Regions from separate parts of the Nocardiopsis sp. B62 genome, predicted to be linked through region 2. Evidence: riboswitches for the same ligand, from Rfam matches in the RefSeq annotation. Region 2 holds a riboswitch; the other holds the start of a gene.
The links. A riboswitch is a leader RNA that binds a small molecule or an ion and turns the genes downstream of it on or off. The one in region 2 is predicted to bind cobalamin.
Positions count from the first base shown of each region.

Region 1: linked by a shared signal. The riboswitch ahead of KBX21_RS02595 (CoA-acylating methylmalonate-semialdehyde dehydrogenase) and the one ahead of metE (5-methyltetrahydropteroyltriglutamate--homocysteine S-methyltransferase) in region 2 are both predicted to bind cobalamin.

Region 1 covers NZ_JAGPXK010000002.1:118,881-124,398, reverse strand. The annotation lists gene KBX21_RS02600 (acyl-CoA dehydrogenase family protein) at 1-810, opposite strand, end outside; gene KBX21_RS02595 (CoA-acylating methylmalonate-semialdehyde dehydrogenase) at 807-2,306, opposite strand; cobalamin riboswitch at 2,334-2,454, opposite strand; gene KBX21_RS02590 (MFS transporter) at 2,603-3,895, shown strand; gene KBX21_RS02585 (TetR/AcrR family transcriptional regulator) at 4,015-4,617, opposite strand; gene KBX21_RS02580 (sialidase family protein) at 5,108-5,518, shown strand, end outside.
Region 2 covers NZ_JAGPXK010000023.1:85,243-90,760, reverse strand. The annotation lists gene KBX21_RS21020 (polysaccharide deacetylase family protein) at 1-1,015, opposite strand, end outside; cobalamin riboswitch at 1,264-1,444, shown strand; gene metE (5-methyltetrahydropteroyltriglutamate--homocysteine S-methyltransferase) at 1,601-3,877, shown strand; gene KBX21_RS21010 (DUF3558 domain-containing protein) at 3,957-5,063, opposite strand.

The sequences.
Region 1 (5,518 bases), on a different contig from region 2:
GCCGAAGGCCTCCCGGCTCCCCAGGTAGGCGGTGCTGCCCTCCAGAGCTGCCAGGGCGCCCCCGAGCGAGCAGGCGGCGATGCCGAGGCGCCCGCCGTTGAGCCCGTTCATCGCGATGCGGAAGCCGTCGCCCTCGGCCCCCAGGAGGCGGTCGGCGGGCAGCCGGACCCCGTCCATGAGGACCTGGCGGGTGGGTTGGGCGTTCCAGCCCATCTTGGCCTCGTTGGGGCCGAAGGACACCCCGGGGTCGTCGCGGTGCACGACGAACGCGGAGATCCCGGCGGCGCCGTCGCCTCCGGTGCGGGCCATCACCACGTACACCTCGGAGACGCCCGCCCCGGAGATGAACTGCTTGGAGCCGGTGAGGACGTAGGAGTCCCCGTCGCGGACCGCCCGGGTGCTGAGCGCGGCGGCGTCGGAACCGGCGCCGGGCTCGGTGAGGCAGTAGCTGCCCAGGGTCTCCATGGAGCACAGCCCCGGGATCCAGCGGGCGCGCTGTTCGTCGTCGCCGTAGCGGTCGACCATCCAGGCAACCATGTTGTGGATGGACAGGTACCCGGCCAGGGACGGGCAGCCGGTGGCCAGGGCCTCGAAGACGAGGGCGCCGTCGAGTCTGGTCAGGCCCGTGCCGCCGGTGTCCTCGGAGACGTAGAGGCCGCCCATGCCGAGTTCGGCGGCCTTGCGGAGCACGTCGACCGGGAAGTGCTTGGTCTGGTCCCACCCGACGGCGAACGGTGCGAGGTGTTCGTCGGCGAACCCGCGCGCGGTCTCGGCCAGCGCGCGCTGTTCGTCGGTGATCGCGGAGGTCACCGGACGACCGGGATCGTGAACTCCGCGCCCTCCTTGACCCCGGAGGGCCAGCGCGAGGTGACGGTCTTGGTGCGGGTGTAGAAGCGGACGGAGTCGGGTCCGTGCTGGTTGAGGTCGCCGAAGCCGGACCGCTTCCACCCGCCGAACGTGTGGTAGGCGACCGGGACCGGGATGGGCACGTTCACGCCGACCATGCCGGTGTTGACGCGCTGCGAGAAGTCGCGGGCGGTGTCGCCGTCCCGGGTGAAGATGGAGACGCCGTTGCCGTACTCGTGCTCGCTGGGCAGGCGCAGGGCCTCCTCGTAGTCGGCCGCGCGCACCACGGTCAGCACGGGGCCGAAGATCTCCTCCTTGTAGACGCGCATGTCGGGGGTGACGCGGTCGAACAGGGAGGCGCCGGTGAAGAAGCCGTCCTCGTGGCCCTTGACCTTGAGTCCGCGGCCGTCGACCACCAGTTCGGCGCCCTCCTCGACCCCCAGCCCCACGTAGGCGTCCACGCGGTTCAGGGCGTCCCCGGACACCAGGGGCCCGAAGTCGGCGTCGGGGTCGTCCGAGGCGCCCACGGTCAGCCCGGCGATGCGTTCGGTGAGCTTGGCGACGAGGGCGTCGGCGGTCTCCTCGCCCACCGGGACGGCCACGGAGATGGCCATGCAGCGCTCACCGGCGGACCCGTACCCGGCGCCGATCAGGGCGTCGGCGACCTGGTCGAGGTCGGCGTCGGGCATGACGATCATGTGGTTCTTGGCCCCGCCGAAGCACTGGGCGCGTTTGCCGTGCGCGGTGGCCGTGGAGTACACGTACTCGGCGATCGGGGTGGAGCCGACGAAGCCCACGGCGGCCACGCGGGGGTCGGTGAGCAGGGTGTCCACCGTCTCCTTGTCGCCGTTGACCACGTTGAGCACGCCCGGCGGGAGTCCCGCCTCCAGGAAGAGCTCGGCCAGACGGAGCGGGACCGAGGGGTCGCGCTCCGAGGGCTTGAGGATGAAGGCGTTCCCGCAGGCCAGCGCGGGCGCGGCCTTCCAGAGCGGGATCATCGCCGGGAAGTTGAACGGGGTGATGCCCGCGACCACGCCCAGGGGCTGGCGCAGGGAGTGGACGTCGATCCCGGCCCCGGCGTTGTCGGTGAACTCGCCCTTGATCAGGTGCGGGATGCCCGCCGCGAACTCCACCACCTCCAGTCCGCGCTGGAGGTCGCCGTGCGCGTCGGCGACGGTCTTGCCGTGCTCGGCGGACAGGGTCCGGGCGAGGGACTCGCGTTCGGGTTCGACCAGTTGGAGGAATTTGAGCAGGACCCGCGCCCTGCGCTGGGGGCTCCAGGCACCCCATTCGACCTGCGCCCGCTCGGCGTCGGCGATGACCGCCTCGGTCTCCGCCCGGTCCGCCAGGGGGACCCTGGCCTGGACCTGGCCGGTGCTGGGGTCGTACACGTCGCCGAAGCGACCGCTCCGACCCGGGACGTTGGTGCCATGCACGAAATGCGTCAGCTCGCTGACCATGCGTGTTCGCTCCATCCTCGTGGACCACACGAATCTCCGGCCGCGAGCGGTGGCCTGACTTCCGGACGTTCTGCCCGGTCACAGTGGCGGGACCGCGCTGGATTCGCACCAGCTTCCCCGCTCCACGGCTCCCTCACCATATAGTTGGACGTCCTACTAAATCCAGCCCCCTCGCGCTCCCGATCCCCGCGCACTCCGGGGTTGTGGCGCAGAGCGGAGGGTTAGCGTGGGCCCCGTGTGCCGGTGCCCCGCTCGGGAACCGCCCGATACACCGGCGTGCGGAAGGCCGGTCCCCCATGTCCGACTCCACGACCCGGGCGTCGGCGGCACCGCTCGGCGGGCGCTTCTGGGCCTTCTGGTCCGCGTCCCTGGCCTCGAACCTGAGCGACGGCGTGGCGATGATCGCCGTGCCCTGGCTGGCCTCCTCCCTGGCCCCCGACAGCGCGGCCCTGGTGGCCGCCGTCGCCACCGCCGGGCGGCTGCCCTGGCTCCTCCTGGCGCTCCCCGCGGGCGTGCTCGTGGACCGCCTGCCCCGGTTCACGCTGATGGTCTCCGCCAACACGCTGCGACTGCTGCTGTGGGCGCTGCTGGCCCTCGTGGTGTTCTCCGGCTGGGCCTCGATCCCCCTGCTCACGGCCTTCGCGTTCTGCTTCGGCGCCCTGGAGGTCTGTTACGACACCGCCGCCGAGACCACAGTGACCGCGCTGGTTCCCCGGGAGTCGTTGGAGCGCGCCAACGGGCACGTCCGCTCCGGGGCGATCGTGGCGCAGGAGTTCGCCGGGCGCCCGCTGGGCGGGTTCGTGCTGGCCCTGGGCCTGTTCGTGCCGTTCCTGTTCAACATCGCCGCACTGCTGGTGTCGGTGGTGGCGCTCCTGAGGGTCCGCGCGACCTCCCCCGAGCCCGGCGACGCCGGACCCGCGGAGGGTTCCGTTCCCAGGGCACCGCGAGGACCGCGCGGGGTGTGGGCGGACGTGGTCGAGGGCGTGCGGGCCCTGTGGAACCAGCCGCTGCTGCGCGCGGTGGCGGTCATCGCGGTGTTCGTGAACACGGCCTACACGACCCTGCTCTCCACCCAGGTGCTGTTCGTGCGGGACACGCTGGGGCTCGGACCGGCCGGGTTCGGCCTGCTGATGGCCTTCGCCGCGATCGGCGGGGTGATCGGCGGACAGGTCGTCTCCTGGCTGCGCTCCGTCCTTGCGCACGGGACGCTGCCGACGCTCTGCCTGGCCGGGAGCGGACTGCTGTACCTGGTGGTGGCGCTGCTGCCCCTCACCCCGGTGGTGGCCGGGGTGTACTTCCTCAGCGGCGGCCTGGTCCTGGGCTACTCGGTGGCGATGACGTCGATCCGTCAGCGCGTCACCCCGGACCACCTGCTCGGGAGGGTGAACGCCGCCATGCGCACGGTCAGCTGGGGCATGAGCGCCGTGGGCATGGCGGCGGGCGGTGTCCTGGTGGCCGCCCTGACCCCCACCCTGGGCCAGGCTGACGCGCTCCGTGTCCCCTACGCACTGGTGGGCGCGGTCAGCCTGGCGGTGGTGGCGTGCTTTGGCCGACGGCTCGTCGGTCTGGTGCGTGAGCACGACGTCTGAGCCACGGTCGGCCCCCGCGCGGCCCGCACCGGGTCTGGGTGTGCGGGCCGGGGACGGGTGCCGGGAACGGCCGGGTCAGGGCGTGCGGATCGGGGCAGGAGGGTCGCGCCCCGATCCGGTCACTCCCCGGACATCCCCAGGGTGCGGAGTATCCCGTGGGCCTCGTCCACGCGGGCGGGGTAGGCCTCCGGGCTGTCCGCGAGCCGCATCGCCGTGAGATCGCAGGCCATCGCCGTGTGGGCGGCAAGGACGGCGACGTTCTCCACCGTCCCGGCCTCCGTGAGGGCCACGGCCAGGCGAAGCGCCCTCTGCTGCCTGGTGAGCAGGTAGCGGGACCTGAGGTCGATGCTCTCCCGAAGGAGCCGCACCAGCACGGCCGAGTGCGCGGGTGACAGGGCGGCATGGGGCCCGGTGGCAGCGGCGGCCTCACGGAGCAGGGCGAGCGCGGCCCCGAGATCGGTCCCCGGCTTCCGGTCCACCCGCTCGCGCACGTAGGCGCACATGCGGTCCACCTCGGCGCTGTCATCGGCGAACAGCACCTGTTGTTTGTCACCGAAGTACCGGAAGAAGGTGGTGCGGCCGACCTCGGCGCGTTCCGCGATGGCCGCGACCGTGACGTTGTCGAATCCGTGTTCGGCGAAGAGTTGGAAGGCTGCTGACACGATCGTGGCCCTCGCCTTACGACGTTTGCGAGCGTGGAGCGTGTCCGGGGGGTGGTGCATGAGGCGACCCTATCGAGTGGGAACTCGGTTCTCGATGGTACGCGGGACCGGCCATTGGGACGGTGGTCCCGAAACGGACCGAGAGACCGAAGGAGCGGGATGTCTTCCGGGCTGGATGACGGGATGTGACCGGCGTCCCGGGGTTTGGAGGAACCTCGGAGCGAACACCGGTTGGCCCGGGAGTTTATTGCAAAGTGATCTGGTACCGACAACCGCCTTCCACTCGCCGCGGAACCCTTGCCCGGAAAGGGTTCCCTCCACACGGAACTTATCCCTCCAACGGGGCCACCATTTCCCCGAGGTGCGAATTCGCCACCCACGGCAAATCGTTCGGGTTCCTAACTATTCACTGACCGAGGCGTCCGCAACCCCCTCCTGACGCGACTTTGACGCTTCCCTCACCCTCCCCGCCGGGTCGGCCCCGCGCCTTCCGGCGAAGGTCGCCCCCCTGTGCCAGAGTGGAGACCTGACTCACACCTTGGAGTTCGTCATGGCATATCTCCTGGTCATCGGCACGCGCAAGGGGTTGTTCACGGCCCGGAGCGAGGATCGGCGCACATGGGAGGTGACCGGCCCGCACCGGCTCGACGAGGCCAACGACGCGGGTATGAGCCCCGTCTACACGGTCGGGATCAACCCGCGCACCAAGCGGCTGCTCGCCGGGACGGAGAGCTGGCACTTCGGTCCGAGCGTCTGGCACAGCGACGACCTCGGCGCGACATGGACCGAACCGCCGTCCCCACCCATCGCCTTCCCCGAGGACACCGACGGTTCGCTGACCCGCGCCTGGCAGTTCGCCTTCGGCGCCGACCCGGACACGGTGTTCGCCGGGGTGGAGCCGCACGCCCTGTTCAGGTCATCGGACGGAGGCGACAGCTTCGAGCTGGTCCGCTCGCTGTGG
Region 2 (5,518 bases):
GGAGGCCGGTGACGAAGAAGGTGGCCTTGGCGTCGTGCGCGGCCAGGGCGTCCAACAGCTCGGGGGTCCGTCCGCCGGGGCCGTCGTCGTAGGTGAGCGCGACACACTTGGCGGCGGGGTCGGAACAGTCGACGGAGTCGTCACGCGGGGACAGCACACCCGGAGCGGCCTGGGACGACGAGCCGTCCTTCTCGGCCTCGGGAGCCTCGGAGATCCTGAACTCGCGCACTCCCGTGGTCGCGGCCTCGCGCACCCGCAGCCCGAGGTCGGAGAGCAGCGACTCGGCCTCGTCCCGGGGCAGCACCGCGTGTACCCGGCCCGCGCTGGCCGGGGCCACCTGCCCGGCGTCGAACTCCACCACGAGGTCGCCGTCCGGGTTGAAGCCCACCGAGTCGTACAGCGAGCTGATCGGATACAGGGCCGAGGGTGAGGCGTCGGTGTCGGACACCGCCTCGCGCACCCGCTCGTTGAGCTCGGCCAGCTCCGCCTGTCCGGCGAGGAGGCGGCTGGAGCCGTGCACCGCGCCCGTGTCGACCTCGTACCAGTAGGTGCTGTGACCCTCCCGGGTCTCCTCGGAGTCCGTCTCGGTGGTGGTCATCCGCACACCGACGATCCCGTCCTCGGCCGCGGTCAGCCCCCACTCACCGAGGAACGCGCGCGCCCCGGGGTTGGCCGCCTCGAAGGCGTGCACCTGGGCGGTCAGGGTGCGGTCCAGGAAGTCGGACAGCGGCCCGGCGTTCGGGATGGACGGGTAGGTGACGGAGACGTCCGCCCCTCCCTCATAGGGGAGGGTGACCTCCTCCGTTCCGGGAACCGCGTCGGGGGAGACCGTGGTCAGTTGGTCGGGTTCGCCTGTGGCCGGGGTCCGATCCCCGTTCTCGGTCGGCTGAGCGCCGTCGCCGCCCGCCAGAGCACTGTCCTCCAACAGTCCGGGTGGTCGGGCCGCCGACAGCACCAGCCCCAGAAGGACGACCATCGCGATCGCGACCGTGAGAAGGGGTTGGTCGGGAGCCATGGTCTGCCGGTCTTGCTGCTTCACCTGGGGTTCTCCACGTTCATCGTCAGACGAACGTTCGTGGGGGAGGCGGGGGAGCGCTCCCCCACGTAACGCTGGTTGTCGGTTGTGATGCCGCTCCCGGCGTGGGTTGACGCCGGGTGGGCAAGGGCCACGCCGAGTGCATGGGCGGAGGGGGCGCTCCCTATACTTGCACCCGTGGAAGGTACACGCTCCACCCTTGGTCACCCCGGAACCCCTCCGGGGCGGGCGTTGCGTGTCGAAAGAGGGAACCCGGTGCGAGTCCGGGACTGCCCCGCAGCGGTGAGTGGGAACGAACGTCGTCATAAGCACTGGTGATCCGACCGGAAAAGTCGGAAACCGGGAAGCGTCGACCAGTAGGAGGCCCGGCGGTAACGCCGGAGGAGCCCACGAGTCCGAAGACCTGCCTCCGCCCGGCGGCGCACCCGTGCCGTCGGTGGTCCCGTGCCCCGAGGGAGGGCCGAGGGCGGAGACAGCCATGCGCCGCGAGGCGTTCCTCGCTGTGTCCGCGTCCTCGCTCGCCTCGCGGCCGGTACCCGGCTTTCGACGAGGGAGAGAAGCTCCATGCCCAGCACCCCGGCCTCCGGGCCGTCCGTGCGTTCCACCGTGCACGGTTACCCGCGCATCGGCCCCGACCGCGAACTCAAGCGCGCCAGTGAGTCCTACTGGAAGGGCGACACCACCGCCACCGAGCTCGACACCGTCGCCTCCGAACTCCGCCTGGGCGTCTACGCCCAGCTGCGGGAGGCGGGGGTGGACGACCTGCCGTCCAACACCTTCTCCTTCTACGACCAGGTGCTGGACACGGCGGTCCTGTTCGACCTCGTTCCCGCTCGCTTCTCCTCCCCGGCACAGGCCGAGGAGCGGGACGAGCACCTGCGCCGCTACTTCGCGCTCGCCCGGGGCGAACAGGGCGCCCCGCCCCTGGAGATGACCAAGTGGTTCGACACCAACTACCACTACCTCGTCCCCGAGCTCTCTCCCAGCACCCGTCCGCGCCTGGTCGGTGACAAGCCCGTCACCGAGTTCCGCGAGGCCTCGGAGGCCGGGTTCCAGACCCGCCCCGTGCTGGTCGGACCGCTGACCTTCCTCCTGCTGGCCAAGGCCGCCGACGACGCTCCCGAGGGCTGGGAGCCCATCGAGCTCCTCGACCAGCTCCTGGACGCCTACGCCCGGCTCCTGTCCGACCTCCGGGCCGCGGGGGCCTCCGAGGTCCAGCTCGACGAGCCGATCCTGGCCACCGACGAGGGCCGCGCCGCCGTCGGCCACCTGGAGCGCGTCTACCAGCGCCTGGGCGCCCTCACCGACCGTCCCTCCCTCCTCGTCTCCACCTACTTCGGCTCCATCGGTGCCGCCGCCCTGCGCGTGCTCAAGGACTCCCCGGTGGAGGCCGTCGGCCTCGACCTCGTCACCGACTCCGAGGGCGTCGAGGATCTGGCCGCCGTCTCCGGCCTGGGCTCCACGCGCCTGGTCGCCGGCGTCGTCGACGGCCGCAACGTGTGGCGCACGGACCTGCCCGCCGCCGTGGCTGAGCTGGGCACTCTGCTCGCCCTCACCGACGAGCTCACCGTGAGCACCTCCTGCTCGCTGCTGCACGTGCCGATCGACCTGGACGCCGAGACCTCGCTCGCCCCCGAGCTGCGCGCGGCCCTGGCCTTCGCCAAGCAGAAGGCGGCGGAGGTGGCCCTGCTCGGCCGGGTCCTCACCGAGGGCGAGGACGCCGGGTTCGACGCGGCCGCCACCGGGAACCCGTCGTTCACCGACGCCCGTGTGCGCGCCCGTCTGGACGCTCTGGGCCAGGACGCCTACGAGCGTCCCGAGGACCGTGGCGCTCCCACCGACGTCACGCTCACCACGACCACCATCGGCTCCTTCCCGCAGACCGCCGAGCTGCGCCGCGCCCGCGCCGCGCACCGCAGGGGCGAGCTGGCCACGGAGGAGTACGAGCGCACCCTGCGTTCGGAGATCGACCGCGTCATCGCGCTCCAGGAGGAGATCGGCCTGGACGTCCTCGTCCACGGCGAGCCCGAGCGCAACGACATGGTCCAGTACTTCGCCGAGCAGCTGGAGGGCTACGCGACCACCGAGCGCGGCTGGGTGCAGTCCTACGGTTCGCGCTGCGTGCGTCCCCCGATCCTGTTCGGCGACGTCTCGCGCCCCGAACCGATGACGGTCGAGTGGATCACCTACGCGCAGTCGCGCACCGACAAGCCCGTCAAGGGCATGCTGACCGGACCGGTCACCATGCTCGCCTGGTCGTTCGTCCGTACCGACCAGCCGCTGGGTGAGACCGCCCGCCAGGTGGGTCTGGCCCTGCGCGACGAGGTCGCGGACCTGGAGCGGGCGGGCATCCGCCACATCCAGGTGGACGAGGCGGCCCTGCGTGAGCTGCTGCCCCTGCGCGAGGAGCAGCGCCAGGCCTACCTCGACTGGGCGGTGAACTCCTTCCGCCTGGCCACCTCCGGGGTGGCGGCCAGCACCACCATCCACACGCACATGTGCTACTCGGAGTTCAACCAGATCGTCGGCGGCATCGAGGCGCTGGACGCCGACGTCACCAGTGTCGAGGCGGCCCGTTCGCGCATGGAGCTCGTGGAGGCCCTCGGCCAGCGCGGCTACAAGCGGGGCATCGGCCCGGGCGTGTACGACATCCACTCGCCCCGGGTGCCCTCGGTCGAGGAGATCGAGACCTCGCTGCGGCTCGCGGCCACGCACGTGGACGCCGGGAACCTGTGGGTCAACCCGGACTGCGGTCTGAAGACCCGTGGTTACGCGGAGGCCGAGCAGGCGCTGCGCAACATGGTCGAGGCGGCCCGCCGGGTCCGCGCCGACCTCGCCTAGGGGACCGAACGCGCGGAAGGGGGCCACGGCGTCGCCGCGGCCCCCTTCGGTGTCCTCACCGCTACGCGGCTCGCACGGGTCAGCTGTCCCCGACGATGGCCAGAGCCTCGTTCGCGGCGTTGACCATGATGTCCTCGGTGTTGTCCGGAAGGACGAGGCCGTCGTGGTCGCCTCGGGTGGTGTCGAGGTAGTAGGTCACCGTGATGATCAGGTTGTCCTGACGCATCAGCAGGCTGGCCTCGGGGAGCTTGTCCCCGAGCAGGTCGGACTTGGTGATGACCAGGTGCGCCTCGCTGCCGAGACCCTCCACCTCCTCGTCCACCTCGATGTCCTCGGCGTCGTAGCGGTCCGACTCGGATTCGCCCCGGATGCGCTCCAGCGTGTACTGGATGTCCTCGGAGGCGGCCTCCGGGGAGTCGCTGGCGCTGTAGGGGAGCTTGAAGCCCACCTCCAGCGAGCCGAAGCCCTCGGTGGAGCTGCTCTCGGGGAGGTCGCCGAGGTTGGAGCAGCTCGACGTGTTGTCGGAGACGTACTTGCTGCCGCTGTCACGGAGGACGAAGTCCGTCTGCACCTGGTCGGTGAAGGACTCGCAGGGCTCGGTGGGCAGGGCGTGGGGCGGGTCGCCGAGGGCGCTGTTCGAGGCGGGGGCCTCCTCCTCGGACTCCTCCTCGGCGGGCTCCTCCTCTTCCGTGACCTCGGAGGTCTCGTCGGGGCCGGAGGCGATCTCCTCGCCGCCGTTGCCGTTGGTGACGAGCATGACGACCACGGCGATCACCAGGACGACGATGACCACACCGCCGCCGATGACCACCCACAGGCCGGCCTTGCTGCCTCCGCCGCCCTGCTGGGGCGGCTGCGCGGGCGGGTACCCGCCGGGGCCCATGGGACCGCCGGGGCCCATAGGACCGCCCGGGCCCATGGGGCCGCCGGGGCCGGGGCCGGGGCCGTAGGGCGGCTGGCCGCCCGCGTACATGCCCTGGTCGTGGCCGGGGGCACCGGGGTAGGGGCCCTGCTCGTGACCGGGTGCGCCCGGGTAGGGGCCCTGCCCGTAGCCGGGCTGTCCGCCGGTGGCGGCGTCACCGAAGGGGTTTCCCTGCGGCGGGCCGTAGGGCGGCTGTCCGCCGGTGCCGTCCCCGCCGCCGTAAGGATTCTGCGGTGGCTGGTTGTAAGGTCCGTTTTCGCTCATGGCTCCCCTCGCCCGGTGATGTGGTGACCGTCATGTGTGAGGCGCACGTTCGCGCCCGTGAGTTCTCACGAGTTCCCGTGATCTGGCCACCGGCGGATCGCCGGGTGGGTGACAGCACGGGGAACCGTGGGGGAGGTGGGCCCGCCTCGGACGCCGTGACCGCGGGCGAGAGCGGACGGGCGAGGGCGGGAGTTCCCCGTGTCGTGAGGAGGTCCCCGGTTCAAACGGGGCGCCGACCGCCGCGTGTGGAGCCAACGGGTCGGTCCCCGCAGGCCAGGGGTCGGGACGCCTTGCATCTTAGCCCTGACCGGTGTCAACAGGGCAGGTCGGACCTGGGGTAGGAGGGTGAATCGTCACCGTTTCGTGCTTCTGACACACCAGTTGGTCATTTGCGAGACTTAATCGTGATGTCCTCGCGTGGACGGGGCGGCGGCTCTCGGGTATTGGAGCGCGTC